DNA from 2 places in the Sphingomonas sp. 3-13AW genome. Region 2 is predicted to be linked to the other one. Evidence: riboswitches for the same ligand, from Rfam matches in the RefSeq annotation. Region 2 holds a riboswitch; the other holds the start of a gene.
What was found. A riboswitch is a leader RNA that binds a small molecule or an ion and turns the genes downstream of it on or off. The one in region 2 is predicted to bind glycine.
Positions count from the first base shown of each region.

Region 1: linked by a shared signal. The riboswitch ahead of QP045_RS19705 (L-serine ammonia-lyase) and the one ahead of gcvT (glycine cleavage system aminomethyltransferase GcvT) in region 2 are both predicted to bind glycine.

Region 1 is NZ_JASNVZ010000031.1:28,032-35,914, reverse strand. Features, by position in the region: gene proC (pyrroline-5-carboxylate reductase) at 1-264, opposite strand, end outside; gene QP045_RS19725 (YbjN domain-containing protein) at 261-761, opposite strand; gene QP045_RS19720 (accessory factor UbiK family protein) at 868-1,170, opposite strand; gene QP045_RS19715 (TspO/MBR family protein) at 1,191-1,745, opposite strand; gene QP045_RS19710 (TlyA family RNA methyltransferase) at 1,833-2,588, opposite strand; gene QP045_RS19705 (L-serine ammonia-lyase) at 2,629-4,014, opposite strand; glycine riboswitch at 4,116-4,205, opposite strand; gene cobU (bifunctional adenosylcobinamide kinase/adenosylcobinamide-phosphate guanylyltransferase) at 4,250-4,771, opposite strand; gene QP045_RS19695 (aminotransferase class I/II-fold pyridoxal phosphate-dependent enzyme) at 4,842-5,828, shown strand; gene cbiB (adenosylcobinamide-phosphate synthase CbiB) at 5,746-6,759, shown strand; gene QP045_RS19685 (cobyric acid synthase) at 6,747-7,883, shown strand, end outside.
Region 2 is NZ_JASNVZ010000010.1:130,655-138,537, reverse strand. Features, by position in the region: gene gcvPB (aminomethyl-transferring glycine dehydrogenase subunit GcvPB) at 1-1,182, opposite strand, end outside; gene gcvPA (aminomethyl-transferring glycine dehydrogenase subunit GcvPA) at 1,179-2,537, opposite strand; gene gcvH (glycine cleavage system protein GcvH) at 2,653-3,024, opposite strand; gene gcvT (glycine cleavage system aminomethyltransferase GcvT) at 3,037-4,224, opposite strand; glycine riboswitch at 4,380-4,482, opposite strand; gene QP045_RS12585 (hypothetical protein) at 4,564-5,211, opposite strand; gene ispH (4-hydroxy-3-methylbut-2-enyl diphosphate reductase) at 5,327-6,298, shown strand; gene thrB (homoserine kinase) at 6,303-7,256, shown strand; gene rnhA (ribonuclease HI) at 7,253-7,714, shown strand; gene QP045_RS12565 (NAD(P)/FAD-dependent oxidoreductase) at 7,718-7,883, opposite strand, start outside.

The DNA of each region.
Region 1 (7,883 bases), on a different contig from region 2:
CCTGGGTCGCAGCTGCGCGACCGCGGTCGCGGCCACCACGTCGATCTGCTGCGGCTTCATGCCCAGCATCACCGTCGCCGGTGCGGGTGCGTCGGCCGGCACCTCGGTCACGACCCGGATACCGTCGATCGAAAGCGTGCCGCTGCGGTTGATCACCGTGACGTTCGGCGCGGCGACGGTTCCCGCCTCCAGCCAGCGGCGCAGCATCGCGCCCGCCATGTTCCCGCAACCGACCAGCCACAACGGCCCCGGCAGGGGCGTCATGCCTCGCCCCGCGTCTCGATCATCGACGCGGCAATCGCCTCGCGCGGGGTCTTTCCACCCCACAGCACGAACTGGAACACCGGGTAGAAGCGCTCGCACTCGTCGATCGCGGAGTCGACCAGCACCTCTGCCTGCTCCAGCGAGAGGCCGGTTTCCTCGACGTCGATCATCGCGGCGTGGCGGAACAACAGGATGCCGCTCGACGACCAGAGCTCGAAATGGCCGATCCAGAGCTGCTCGTTGATGAGGCCGATGGTCTCGTAGATGGCATTGCGCCGGTCGTCCGCGACGCGCACGTCTGGAAAGGCCAGGAACTGAAGCACCCCGTCCTCGGCGCGCCAGATCGCGCGCAGCTCGAACTCGGTCCAGCTTCCCTTGACCTTCGCAACGATCTCGTCCTCGTCGCGCTGGTGCGACCAGCCGTGTGCGGCGAAGTAGCGCTCCAGCATGTCGATCGGAGCGGCAGCGTCGCGATCATCCTCGGCTTCGTCGAGCATCAGGTCCTTTCCCGGTGGGCGGTCATCATGGTTCAGAAATGCCAATCGGCGCGCGCCGACACAAGGTCGACGCACGCCGCTGGTCCAGAAAGCTGGGGAAAAGTCGTTAGCCGATGCTGTCGCCGGCAAGCGGCTCTGCTGCCGGCGGCGTGCTCGTCCCCGGGGTCGCGAGCCGCGCCTCCAGTGCTTCGACCCGTGCCTTCAGCGCATCCGCCTCGTCGCGTGCCGCGACTGCCATCGCCTTTGCGACCTCGAACTCGTCACGGCTGACGAAGTCGAGTCCGCCCACCAGCTCACGGATCCGCTCGCGCGCGGCGCTCTCACCCTCGCGTGCCATCCCGGCCAGCGTGCCGGCCGCACCGTTCACGAACTTGGCAAAATCGTCGAAGATCCGGTTTTCGGATTGCATGTATCAGGTCCTTCCCGCGTCTAGAGTGCCATTTGGGCAGACGAGGTCGCGGGCACAAGGGTTTCGGCATCCGGGTTGCGGCGATCGATCTCCCAGGTGAGCGCCGTCGCAAGCAGCAACCAGGCGATATAGGGGGCAAACAGCATCGCCGCGCGCGGCCGCACCCGGGCGAACAGCCAGGTGGTCAGCAGCACGGCCGCAAACAGCACCAGGACCAGGACCAGCGCTGCGGACACCTTGTGGCCGGCGAAGAACAGGGGGTTCCAGACCAGGTTGAGCACGAGCTGGATCAGGAAAGCGGCAATCGCCACCCCGCGCCCCGCCGCTCCGCGCGCGTCCAGTATCATCGCAAGGGCAATGCCCTGCAGCAGGTAGATCAACGTCCAGGCGACCGGAAATGCCCAGTCGGGCGGCGTGAACCAGGGCTTGTCGAGCGCGACGTACCAGGCGTTGTCCGACCCGGCGGGAACAAGGCTTCCCACCGCGATCCCCAGCAACAGCACGAACGGCACCGTCACGATCGCCCAGCGCAGGAAGCCCGCGCGCAACTGCGCCCTGGATGCGATCTCGTTCACCCGCTCAATCCTGTCCTTGCCCTGGGCGCCGTGTCTGCGGTGCGGGCGGGCGCATTGCAAGCATCCGCCGGGGCGCCGCGATTGTCCCTATTCGGGACCTGCCGCTTCGCCGGGGGCATGGGCGGCGATGAGGAATTCGACATTTCCCTCTGGCCCGGTGATGGGGCTGGGCGTCACCCCCTCGACCCGCCAGCCGCGCCCGGTCAGCCAGTCCGCCACCTCCTGGCATACGCGCGCATGGACCTCGGGATCGCGCACGACCCCGCCCTTACCGACCTCTGCACGTCCTGCCTCGAACTGCGGCTTCACCAGCGCGAGCAGCCGGGCGCCCGCCCGCGCAAAGCCGAGCGGCACGTCCAGCACCTTGGACAGCGCGATGAAGCTGGCGTCACACACGATCAGGTCGACCGGCTCGGGGATGTGGTCAGGCGTGAGCAGCCGGGCGCTGGTCTGTTCATGGACGATCACCCGCGGATCCTGCCGCAGCTTCCAGGCGAGCTGGTTGGTGCCACTGTCCACCGCATAGACCCGGGCAGCGCCGCGCGTCAGCAGCACGTCGGTAAAGCCTCCGGTCGAGGAACCGACGTCGATCGCCACCGAACCCTCGACCGTCCAGCCGAAATGGTCGAGGCCGTGCGCCAGTTTGATGCCGCCGCGCGAAACCCAGGGATGGTCGCGTCCGCGGACATCCAGCGCGGCATCGTCCGCCACCTGCTGTCCCGGCTTCTCGATCTTGCGGTCCCCGATGAACACCAGGCCGGCCATCACCAGCGCCTGCGCGCGGGTACGGCTTTCAGCGAGGCCACGGTCGACAAGCAGCTGGTCGGCACGGATCTTTGGCATCGCCGGCGCATGGACCGGAATGCCCACGGCAGCAAGCCGGTCAGCAGGCGACGACGTTCACCGCCAGCCCACCCAGGCTCGTCTCCTTATATTCGGATCGCATGTGGTCACCGGTCTGGCGCATCGTCTCGATCACGGCGTCCAGCGGGACGATATGGCTGCCGTCGCCGTGCAGGGCCAGGTGGGCAGCGTTGACAGCCTTTACCGCGCCCATCGTGTTGCGCTCGATGCAGGGCACCTGCACCAGCCCGCCGATCGGGTCGCAGGTGAGGCCAAGATTATGCTCCATGCCGATCTCGGCGGCATTCTCGATCTGCTGGTTCGTGCCGCCGAGCACCGCCGCCAGCCCTGCCGCCGCCATCGAACAGGCGACGCCGACTTCGCCCTGGCACCCCATTTCGGCCGCCGAGATGGAGGCGCGCTTCTTGTAGAGAAAGCCGATCCCCGCCGCGGTCGCGAGCAGCGTGCGGGATCCCTCCAGCGTCGCCCCTTCCACGAACTCTTCATAATAGCGCAGCACCGCCGGGATCACCCCGGCCGCCCCGTTGGTGGGAGCGGTCACGACGCGGCCGCCGGCCGCATTCTCCTCGTTCACGGCCAGCGCCCACAGGCTGATCCACTCCATCACCGACGCAGGCGCGGCGCGATCGCTGCGCGCGGAAAGCGTGGCATGCAGCGCCTTCGCCCGGCGGCGCACGTTTAGGCCGCCTGGCAGGATGCCTTCGGTCGCGCAGCCGCGGTCGATCGACGCGATCATCGCCGCGCGCACCGCATCCAGGAACGCGTCGGTCTCCGCCTCGCTGCGCCACGCGCACTCGTTGCGGCGGACGATCTCGCCGATCGAGAGGCCCGTCTCCTCGCCGACCTCGAGGAGTTCGGCGCCCGAAGCAAAAGGGTGTGCGACGATGGCATTGGCGATCTTCAGGGTGCCGCCCTCTTCCAGCACGACACCCCCGCCGATCGAGAAATAGGTGCGGGTGAACTCGCGACCTTCGCCGTCCCAGGCCGTGAAGCGCACCGCATTGGGGTGGCCGGGCAGGAATTCATGCGAAAAGACGATGTCGTCCGGGCGAAACGGCACCGACAGGCGCCCTCCCAGCAGCAGCTGCTGGTCCTCGCGTACTCCTTGCAGGATCCCCGTAATCGCTTCGGGATCGATCGTGTCGGGAAGATGGCCCGCCAGTCCCAGCACCACCGCGCTGTCCGTGGCATGGCCGCGCCCCGTCAACGAGAGCGAGCCGAACAATTCGCAGCGGACCCCGACCGGGTCCAGCGCCTCCAGCGCCGCCTCTGCAAAGGCGTGGGCCGCCCGCATCGGGCCGACGGTGTGGGAACTCGACGGGCCGATGCCGATCGTGAACAATTCGGTGACACTGATGGCGCGGCGCACATCGGTACGGGGGTCGAGTAGGGTCGCGTCGGGCATGATGAACTCCCCGCCTTCCGGCGGTTCCATGCCCCTTCTGTCCTTCCTGCCTGAGATTGTTATCCCGTCGGCGGACGCGCGCGCGCCACTCTCCAGATGTTGATGACGACCGGTCCTTCTGCCTGAAAGTTTCCGGGGCGGTTGCTCCTTCGGCGCCGGGCTGGAAGTCCGGTCTCTCCCATGTCGTCCCTGCAAGCTTCCGGCCGCAGCCCCCGGGTGTCAAGCGGGATCGGCTTTACTTCACCACGATCGGGATGCCGGCGACGGTCATGTGGACGCGGTCCACCGCGGCCGCGACCCGCTGGTTGATGGTGCCCGCCAGGTCGCGAAACTGCCGCGCCAGCGCATTGTCGGGCACGATGCCCAGCCCGACTTCGTTGGCGACCAGCAGCACGCGCGCACGTGCCACGCCGATCGCCGCGAGCAGCGCCGCCAGATGCGCCTCGGCATCCTCCTCGCCCAGCAACAGGTTGGACGCCCACAGCGTCAGGCAGTCCACCAGAAGCACCGTGTTGTCGCCGTCCCCCTCGCGGATCGCATCCGCAAGGTCGATCGGCGCCTCCAGTGTAGTCCAGCGGTTGTCGCGATCGGCCTGATGCCGCCGGATACGGTCCGTCATCTCGGCGTCGAACGCCTGCCCTGTCGCGACGAACACCAGCCGCTCGCTTCCCGCCTCCGCCAGCTCTTGCGCATAGCGGCTCTTGCCGGATCTGGCGCCGCCCAGCACCAGCATCGTGCGGTCGGATACGGTCGTCATCGCGTTGCCCCTTGCCTGTTGCGCCGGCAATGCTGATGGAGGCCCGCACCCCCCAAGTCGAGGCTTCGCGTTGCGCGCATTCAAGTTCCACGGCGGTTGCCTCGAAGAGGCGGCACAATGCTTTCCGGAAGCGCCGCGGCCGTGGCTCGATCTCTCGACCGGGATCAACCCCCTCCCCTGGCAGGCCCCAGAGCTTCCTGCCTACGACCTGCGCGCCCTGCCCTCGGCGGCATCCACCGCAGCGCTCGAGGCCGCGGCGGCGGCCGCGATCGGCGCAGAGCGGCTGGCGATCACCGCCCTTCCCGGCACTGAACTGGGCCTCCGCCTCCTCGCCGGCATCGGCCTGCCCGCACCCTATCATTATGTCGCGCCCGGCTACCGCACCCATACAGAGGCCTTGCCCGGCCCGAACCCGGTTGCGCCAGATGCGCTGGATACAGTGACCGAAGGCACGCTGCTGCTCGCCAACCCGAACAATCCGGACGGGCGCCTCTTGGCACCGGAAGCGCTGCTATCTCTAGCGCGGAGCCTATCCTCCGCGAATGGCGTGCTGGTCGTGGACGAAGCCTTCGCCGACGCCACCCCCGGGGTGAGCGTGGTCCCCCACCTCTCGCCCGACGATCGCGTGCTGGTGTTCCGATCGTTCGGCAAGTTCTTCGGGCTCGCCGGCTTGCGGCTCGGCTTCGCCTGCGGTGCCCCGGATCTTGTCACGGCGCTGCGTCAAAGACTGGGCAGTTGGCCGGTCTCCGCCAGCGCCATCGCGATCGGAACCGCCGCCTATCGCGACGAAGCCTGGATCGCGGAAACACGCCACCGCCTCGCCAAGTGCCAGCAGGCGCTCGACACCGTGCTCAAAACGCATGGACTTTCACCGCGCGGGTCCTGCCCCCTGTTCCGGCTGGTCGAGACGCCCGATGCCGACGACCTCTTCCTCCGTCTCGCGCGCCACGGCATCCTGACCCGCCCCTTCGACTATGCACCCGATTGGCTGCGCATCGGCTTGCCCGCGGACGCCGCAGCGCTCGAACGGCTCGACCGGGCCTTGTCCGATCGCTGAGCCCGTCGCCCTGCTCGCGCTCGCGCTCGACGCTGCCGTCGGCTGGCCGGAGCGCCTCTACTCGCGGATCGGCCACCCCGTTGGCGGCTTCGCGCGGGTAATCGGCGCGTGCGAAGCCCGATGGAACCGCCCGGACCGCTCAGAACGCTTTCGCCATCTCGCCGGAATCGCAACGGTCGCGCTGGTGGTGGGGATAGCCGTCGCCGTCGCCGCGCTGGCCCAGTGGGTCGCCCAATACACGCTCGGCGCGTGGAGCTGGGTCGCGGTCGCGATGCTGGCCGCCCCCGCGCTTGCCCAGCGCAGCCTCGACGATCACGTCCGCCCGGTCGCAGCCGCGCTGGAAAACGGAGAATTGGCGGCCGCGCGATCGGCCGTCGGCCGCATCGTCGGGCGCGACACCGCCACTCTCGACGACACCGGCGTCGCCCGCGCCGGCATCGAGAGCCTGGCGGAAAGCTTCTGCGACGGCATCGCCGCGCCCCTGTTCTGGCTGCTGGTGCTCGGGCTCCCGGGCATATGGGCGTACAAGGCCATCAACACCGCCGACAGCCTGATCGGCCATCGGGAGCCGCGGTGGCGCGCGTTCGGCTGGGCATCCGCACGCATCGACGACCTCGCGAACCTCGCTCCCGCGCGCATCGGCGGGGTCATCCTCTGCATCGCCGGCGGCGGCGGATGGCGCACCATGTTCGCCGACGCGCGCAAGCACGCATCCCCCAACGCCGGCTGGACCGAGGCGGCGATGGCGGGCGCCTTGCGCGTGGGGCTCGCCGGGCCGGTCGCCTATGACGGGGTGGTCGTGGCAAAGCCCTGGATCGGCGGCCGCTTCGCCGATCCCCGCCCCCGCGACCTCTCCCGCGCGCTGCGCGTCTATCGGCGCGCGTGCCTGCTCCTCTGGCTGATCGCAGGAGCCGTCGCATGGGCGCTTTGATGCTGCAGGGCACGGGCTCCGATGTCGGCAAGTCGGTGCTGGTGGCCGGCCTGTGCCGGGCGCTTGCCAATCGCGGCCTGCGCGTGCGCCCCTTCAAGCCGCAGAACATGTCGAACAATGCGGCGGTCACGCCCGACGGCGGCGAGATCGGGCGCGCGCAGGCGACCCAAGCCATGGCCGCGCGCGTCCCGCCAAGCGTCGACATGAACCCGGTGCTGCTGAAGCCTCAGGGCGACCGCACCTCCCAACTGGTGGTGCATGGCAAGGTGCGCGGCACGCTCAAGGCCGCGCAATGGCGCCAGGGGCGCGAGGGCCTGCTCGCCGACGTGCTCGCCAGCTACCGGCGCCTTGCGGCAGGGGCGGACATCGTCGTGATCGAAGGCGCCGGCTCCCCTGCCGAGATCAACCTGCGCGCCAGCGACATCGCCAACATGGGCTTTGCGCGCGCGGCCGGCGTCCCGGTCGTGCTGATCGGCGACATCGACCGGGGCGGCGTGATCGCGTCGCTGGTCGGCACCCGCGCGGTGATCGATCCGGACGACGCCGCCATGATCCACGGCTTCCTGATCAACAAGTTCCGCGGCGATCCGGCCCTGTTCGAAGACGGCTATCGCGCGATCGAACAGCGCACCGGCTGGCGCGGCTTTGGCGTGGTGCCGTGGCTGGCGGATGCCGCGCGGTTGCCGAGCGAAGACGCGGTCGTGCTGCAGCGGCCGAGCCGTGCCGCCGGGGATCGCATGGTCGTCGCCTGCCCGGTCACCGCGCACATCGCGAACTTCGATGACCTCGATCCGCTCCGGCTGGAGCCGGGCATCGAACTGGTGATGGTGCCTCCCGGCACCCCGATCCCGGCAGAGGCCGCGCTGATCCTCCTCGCCGGGTCCAAGGCGACCATCGCCGACCTGAAGTTCCTGCGCGCGCAAGGATGGGACATCGACATCCTCGCGCATCATCGCCGCGGCCGCCCCGTGCTCGGGCTCTGCGGCGGCTACCAGATGCTGGGGCGTGGCATCGCCGACCCGATCGGGCTCGAAGGCCCGGCGGAGCGGATCGAAGGGCTCGGCCTGCTCGACGTTGAAACGGTCCTCGAGGGCAGCAAGGCGCTGGTGGAGGTGCGCGGCACC
Region 2 (7,883 bases):
CTGGCGCAGCACATAGTTGGCGTTGAGCACCGCATCGCCCGACACCTGGTGCAGGCCGTCCGCACCGTGGCTGAGGATATAGCTCAGCGCGCGGGTGAACATGCCCATCTGGCCGTGGAAGGCGACCATGCGGCCGAAGCTGCTGGCATGATGCTCGCCCGCCGTCTCTTCCTCGACCAGGACGAAGCGATCGCCCTGCTTGTCGACGAAGGGGAGCGGCGCGAACGGCGTCAGCGCCGCCGAGAACACCACCGGCCCGGAACCCGGCCCGCCGCCGCCATGCGGGGTCGAGAAGGTCTTGTGGAGGTTGATGTGCATCGCGTCGACGCCAAGGTCACCCGGCCGCACGCGCCCGACGATGGCGTTGAAGTTCGCGCCGTCGCAATAGACATAGCCGCCCGCCGCGTGCACGGCGTCGCCGATCGCACGCATGTCGCGCTCGAACAGTCCGCAGGTGTTCGGGTTCGTGATCATCACGCCCGCCACGTCCGGCCCCAGCCGCGCCTTCAGCGCCGCCAGGTCCACGCGCCCTTCGGCAGTGGCGGGGATGTCCTCGACCTTGAAGCCGGCGAATGCAGCGGTCGCGGGGTTCGTGCCATGGGCGCTCTCAGGCACCAGGATGACCTTGCGGTTCCCCTCGCCCTTGGCCTCCAGCGCCGCCCGGATCGCAAGGATGCCGCACAGTTCGCCATGCGCCCCGGCCTTGGGGCTCATCGCCACCGAGTCCATGCCGGTCAGCGTCACCAGCCAGTGCGCGAGCTGGTGGATCACCTCCAGCGCCCCCTGCACCGTGTCGACCGGCTGTAGCGGGTGCACGTCGGCAAAGCCCGGCAAGCGGGCCATGCGCTCGTTCAGCCGCGGATTGTGCTTCATCGTGCACGAGCCGAGCGGGAACAGGCCCAGGTCGATCGCGTAGTTCTGACGGCTCAGGCGCGTATAGTGGCGCACCGCCTCCGGCTCCGACAGGCCCGGCAGGCCGATCGGCGCAGTCCGCTCCATGCCGCCCAGCCGCGACGAGGCCTGCGGCGCTTCGTCGAAGTCGACGCCGGTCACGTGGGTCGAACCGATCTCGAACAGCAACGGCTCTTCGAGCATCAGCGCGCGGTTGCCCGTGAAGGTCGCCTGCACCGCATCTTCGCCGCCGCCCATCTCCGGGCGCCAGCCGCTCTGATTGATCGTCATGCCAGCACCTCTTCGAGCTCGGTTGCGAGTGTCTCGATATCCTCGGCGGTCACCGTCTCGGTCACCGCCACCACCAGGCCGTTGGCGAGTTCCGCCGCGTCCGGATAGAGCCGGCCGAGCGACACGCCCGCCAGCACGCCGCGCTCTGCCAGGGTGCGGACCACTGGGCGCGCCTCCTTCGACAGCTTCAGCGTGAACTCGTTGAAGAAGCTGGTGTTCACCAGCTCGACGCCCGGCACCTTCGCCAGCCGGTCGGCGGCAGCCGAGGCGCGGGCGTGGTTGCTCAACGCAAGCTGGCGCAGCCCCTTCTCACCGAGCAACGTCATGTGGATCGAGAACGCCAGCGCGCACAGGCCGGAGTTGGTGCAGATGTTCGACGTCGCCTTCTCGCGGCGGATGTGCTGCTCGCGGGTCGACAGCGTCAGGACGAAGCCGCGCTTGCCCTCGGCATCCACGGTCTCGCCACACAGGCGGCCCGGCATCTGGCGCACCAGCTTGTCGGAACAGGCGAACAGGCCGACGTAGGGCCCGCCGAACTGCAGGCCGACGCCCAGCGACTGGCCCTCGCCCACGACGATGTCCGCGCCGAGATCACCGGGCGCGGCGATCGCGCCCAGCGCCACCGGCTCGGTCACCACCGCGATCAGCAGCGCCTTGTTGGCGTGCGCTGCCTCGGCGATCGGGCGCAGGTCCGGGATGCGGCCAAGGATATCGGGATACTGGACGACCACGCAGGACGTATCGCCATCGATCGCCGCGATCAGCGCGTCGCTGTCGGTTTCCGCGGTCAGCGTGGGCGCGGACGATTCCAGCACGTCGCCGGTGAACTTCGCCATGGTCTGCGCGACCGAGACATAGTGCGGGTGGAGCCCCGACGAGAGGATCGCCTTGCCGCGGCGAGTGACCCGGCGCGCCATGGTGATCGCTTCCCAGCAGGCGGTCGAGCCGTCGTACATCGACGCGTTCGCGACGTCGCAGCCGAGCAGCGTCGCTACCTGCGTCTGGAACTCGAACAGCATCTGCAGCGTGCCCTGCGCGATTTCCGGCTGATAGGGCGTGTAGGCGGTGAGATACTCGCCACGCTGGATCAGATGGTCGACGCTTGCCGGGACATGATGGCGGTAGGCGCCACAGCCCAGGAAGAACGGCGCCGCCCCCGCTGCCAGGTTCTTGGCGGCGAGCTTGGTGAGGTGGCGTTCCACGGCGAGCTCGCTCGCGTGGTTGGGGAGGCCCGGCACGGGGCCGTCGAGCCGAGCGCCCTCGGGCACATCAGCGAACAGCGCATCGACGGAGGGCGCGCCAACCGCGGCGAGCATCGCTTCGCGGTCGGGCTGAGTCAAAGGCAGGTAGCGCATGGCATTCCTTCGGGAGGTCATCCCCGGCCACCGCCGGAGCCTCACGCCGCGAGCGCGTCCCCAGGGGAAGCGCCCGCGGCCCGAGATGCCAGCCTTGGGCTGGCAGGACGTTGGGTTAGAGCTTGGCGATGAAAGCCGCGTACTTGGTCGAGTCCATCAGCCCTTCGAGCTCCGACGGATCGGACAGCGTCAGGCGGAAGAACCAGCCGTCGCCTTCCGGATCCTCGTTGACGAGCGCGGGGCTGTCCTCAAGATCGGCGTTGCCCTCAAGGACGGTGCCTGAGGCCGGCGTGTATACGTCGGACGCGGCCTTGACCGACTCAACGACCGCCGCCTCGTCACCCTTGGTCAGCTCACGGCCTTCCTCGGGAACTTCGACGAACACGATGTCGCCCAGCTGGCTCTGGGCATATTCGGTGATGCCGACCGTTGCGACGTCGCCGTCGACTTCGATCCACTCATGGTCTTCGGTGAAAAAACGGCTCATCGAGGGCGCTCCTTAGCGGACGTAGTTGTGGGCAATGAACGGCATGGGCACGACTTCGGCGCTGTGCGCCTTGCCGCGCTGGGACAGGGTGACATCGGTGCCGGGCACCGCAAGCGCGGCCGGCACATAGGCCATGGCGATCGGCGCACCGACGCTCGGGGCGAAGCCGCCGGAGGTCACACGGCCGATCGCCTTGCCGGATCCGTCGACCACGGTCGCACCCTCGCGCACCGGCTGGCGTCCATCGACCCGCAGGCCGACGCGCTTCATCTTCGGCCCCTCGGCCCGCTCTGCCAGGATGCGCTCGGCACCGGGGAAGCCCCCCTCCTCGCGGCGGCGCTTCGAAAGCGCGAAGCCCAGGTCGGCGGTCACGGGCGTGGTCTCTTCGTCCAGGTCGTGGCCGTACAGCGGCAGCCCCGCCTCCAGGCGCAGCGAGTCGCGCGCACCCAGGCCGATCGGCTTGACGCCCGGCTCGGCAGTCAGCGCATCGGCGAACGCCTCGGCAGCCTCGGCCGGCAGCGAAATCTCGCAGCCGTCCTCGCCGGTGTAGCCGGAGCGGCTGATCCACAAGGCGTGGCCCTGCCATTCGAACGCACCGGCCGTCATGAAGCGCAGCGCATCCACGCCCGGGATGAGGCGCGTGAGCGTCGCGACCGCTTCCGGTCCTTGCAGCGCCAGCAGCGCGCGGTCTTCCAGATGGTTGATGGTGATCGAGTCGGCCAGCGCCTCGCGCAGATGGCCTAGGTCCTCGTATTTGGTGGCGCCGTTCACGACCATGTAAAAGGCTTCGCCCGCCGGAGCCGGCTCACCCGCCTCGCCGAACGGATGCGATTCCGGCAAGCGCGTTACCATCAGGTCGTCGAGGATGCCGCCGTTCTCCGCGAGCAGCAACGAATAGCGCATACGGTTGGGCGCGAGCACCTGCAGGTCGCCCGGCAGCAATGCCTCAAGCGCCTGGGTCACGCCTTCACCGGTGAAAAGGAGCTGGCCCATGTGGCTGACATCGAAGAGGCCGGCGTGCTGGCGAGTCCAAAGATGCTCCGCCATGATGCCCTCGTACTGCACCGGCATCTCATAGCCGGCGAACGGCACCATCCGGCCGCCGTGGGCACGATGCCACGCGTCGAGCGGTAGCAGGGAAGGCGGCAGCACCTCGGCATCGTCCGAGTGCGCGTCGTGATTGGGTACGAGGTCGCTCATTGCGCAGTCTCCGGCAGGTCGGGCACGACGAAGACGCGGGCCTCCCCGCTGCATCGCCGCCCCCTCTGTCACGGAACCTGAGAGCTTTCGCACGCGGTTGCCGTGCTTACCCCTTCGGTGGCGCCAGTCATGCCGACGCGCTTTCCAGAGTGTCGTTGACGCGCGCGGTCCCGTTTGCCTGAGAGATTCCGGGGCGGTTGCTCCTTCGGCGGCCGCATGCGGCCTCGAAGGCCTGCGGCGCTCTCCCGCGCGTGCTCATGGCCGTTCCCGACCATCGACGTACTTGCTGTGGCTTGCACGCGTGGCCGAGTCAATCGGCCACGCACGGCCCCGTCTAAATCAGCGCGTGACGTTGTAGCGCAGCTGGTCCCGCGTCAGCTGGAAGCCGACCAGCGCCTCGAACGAGGCGTTGAGCACCGCCTGGCGCACTTCCGGGGTCGACAGCGGGTCGACTGCCGCATCCTGCGCGCCCGCCTTGCGCGGCCGCACGATCTGCTCGCGAATGTCCGCCGGCAGCGTCGCTGCGGAGCGCTGGACCACGGCGGTCGCGCTGCCCTGCGCCTGCGCGCGGGCCTCGCCCGGTGCGAAGTCCAGCGTCGCCTGGTTGATGCGCTTTGCCACCACCTGCGTTCCGCCGCGAACGACCGTCAGGAAGTACGGAAGCTGGACCTGCCGGGCACCGTCGGTACGGGTGCGGCGCGCCAGGATGTCGAAGGTTACGGTTGAGACGATGTCGTCGCCCGACTCGTTGCAGGTGGCGCGCACGTTGGTAATCGTGGCGGTCACGTCGATTGCGCTCGCCAGCTGGCTGCCGGCGGGGTCGAACAGCGTGATGTCGCCAGTTCCGGCGGGAATGCCCGTTGCCGGGCAGGCGGAGCGCACGGTCGTGATGCCGACGCCACGGGTCACGTCGATCTCGCCTTTACGGCTGCACCCCGCGAGGGCGAGGAGCGCGACAGCGGAAACAGCGAGCGTTCGGACGATCACAGGGAGGTACACCTTTCACGACGAACGGGCCGCCGCTCAAGCGCCGACCCGGACCGTCGCCAGCATAGGAAGCGCCTTTCAAGCGCGCAAGCAATCGCGTAGATGCCCGGGAGTGATGACCGACCCTGTCCTGGCGGCAACCGCCAAGCCTGTCCTCGATCTGCTGATCGCGGCCCCCCGCGGCTTCTGTGCCGGCGTCGACCGTGCGATCCGCATCGTCGAGCTCGCGATCGAAAAGCACGGCGCGCCCGTCTATGTCCGCCACGAAATCGTGCACAACAAGTTCGTCGTCGACAGCCTGCGCGCGAAGGGCGCAGTGTTCGTCGAGGAGCTGGAGGAAGTTCCCCCCGGGGTGCCGGTGGTGTTTTCCGCCCATGGCGTGCCCAAGTCCGTCCCTGCCGAGGCAGAGGACCGCGGTCTCGAATATCTCGACGCCACCTGCCCGCTTGTCTCGAAGGTGCACCGTCAGGCGGAACGGCTGGTGACCACCGGTCATCACATCCTGTTCGTCGGCCACGCCGGCCACCCGGAAGTGATCGGCACCTTCGGCCAAGTGCCGCAGGGTCAGATGACGCTGATCGAGACGGTCGAGGATGCCGAGGCGATCATGCCGATCGACCCGGCCAACCTCGCGTTCCTCACGCAAACCACCCTGTCGGTCGACGACACCGCCGATATCATGGCGACGCTCCAGCGCCGCTTCCCGGCCATCGTCGCGCCCAAGGCGGACGACATCTGCTACGCGACCTCCAACCGCCAGGCGGCCGTGAAGGCGATCGCCTCCTCGTGCGACCTTGTCCTGGTGATCGGCGCGCCGAACTCGTCCAACTCGCTGCGCCTGGTCGAAGTCGCCGAGCGTGAAGGCACGCCCGCGCACCTGATCCAGCGCGGCGCCGAAGTCGATTTCGCGTGGCTCGAAGGTGTCCGCACGCTGGGGCTCACTGCCGGCGCCTCCGCGCCCGAGATGCTGGTGCGCGAAGTCGTCGGCCGGCTTGCCGAGCGTTTCGACATTCGCGAGCGCGAGGTCGAGATGACGCGCGAGACCCTGACCTTCAAGCTGCCCCGCGGCCTCGAAGCCGCCGCCTGAGCTCATGGCCGTCTACACGCAGGTTTCGGCGGAGGCGCTTAGCGCCTTCCTAGCCCGCTATGACGTGGGGGCCCTGGTTTCGGCCAAGGGGATCGCCGAAGGGGTCGAGAATTCGAACTATCTCGTCGACACGACCCGCGGGCGGTTCATCCTGACGCTCTATGAAAAGCGGGTGGATGCGGGCGACCTGCCCTTCTTCTTCGCGATGATCGACAAGCTCGCCGACGCCGGCAGCCCGGTGCCCCGCGCACTTCCCGATCGCAGCGGCACCGTCATCCAGACACTGGAAGGCCGTCCGGCCTGCCTGATCGAGTTCCTGTCCGGCGTATCGCTCAGCCAGCCGACACCGACCCAGGCCCGAGCCGGAGGTGCTGCGATGGCGCAGATGCATGCCGCACTTACTGACTTCGCCCTGACACGTACGAATTCCATGGGCGTGGAAGCCTGGCCGCATCTGTTCGAGCAGTGCGCGCCCGGGCTCGACAGCATCCAGGCGGGCCTGCGCGATCGGGTGGGAGGCGCGCTGGACCGGGTGCTCGCCGCCTGGCCAGGGCAGCTACCCACCGGCGCCATCCACGCGGATCTGTTTCCCGACAATGTCCTGATGCTGGGCGACGAAGTCACCGGCCTCATCGACTTCTACTTCGCCTGCACGGACGTGCGCGCCTACGATCTTGCCGTGATGCACTCCGCTTGGAGCTTTGACGGGAACGGCGTTTCGCTCGCCCCGGCGGTGGGGCGCGCCCTGCTGGAGGGCTATGCCGCCGGCTTCGGTCTTTCGAGCGCAGAGCGCGCGGCGCTGCCCGTCCTTGCCGAAGGTGCCTGCCTGCGCTTCCTGCTGACGCGCGCCTGGGACTGGATCAACACGCCTGCCGATGCGCTGGTGACGCGCAAGGATCCGCTCGCCTATCTGCGGCGGCTCGACTGGTACGAGAATAACAGGAACGCCTTTTCATGACCGATCTGACCTCCGTCGAAATCTTCACCGACGGCGCGTGCAAGGGCAATCCGGGCCGCGGCGGCTGGGGCGTGGTGATCCGTTCCGGCGCGCACGAGCGCGAACTTTCGGGCGGAGAAGCGCACACCACCAACAACCGCATGGAGTTGATGGCCGCGATCGAGGGGCTGAACGCCCTCACCCGACCCTGTCAGGTGACGCTGTCGACCGACAGCCGCTACGTCATGGATGGCCTGACCAAGTGGATCCACGGCTGGCAGAAGAACGGCTGGAAGACCGCGGACCGCAAGCCGGTGAAGAATGCCGAACTGTGGCAGGCGCTGCTCGCCGCGGCCAAGCCGCACCAGATCAAATGGGTCTGGGTCAAGGGCCATGCCGGCCACCCCGAGAACGAGCGCGCCGACAAGCTGGCGAGCGACGCGGCGATGGCGGCGGGCCGGACCACCGCCGCAGCCTGAGGGTCAGAACCGGCCGGGCCGGTATAAGTCCGCATCGACTCCGCGCGGCATCTGACCTCGATTCAGCAGCGCCGCGCAGAGGGCGGCGCCGGCGGGCGCGGTCTGGATGCCGAACCCGCCCTGGCCGGCGCACCAGAACAGCCCCTCGATCCTTGGGTCCCAGCCATAG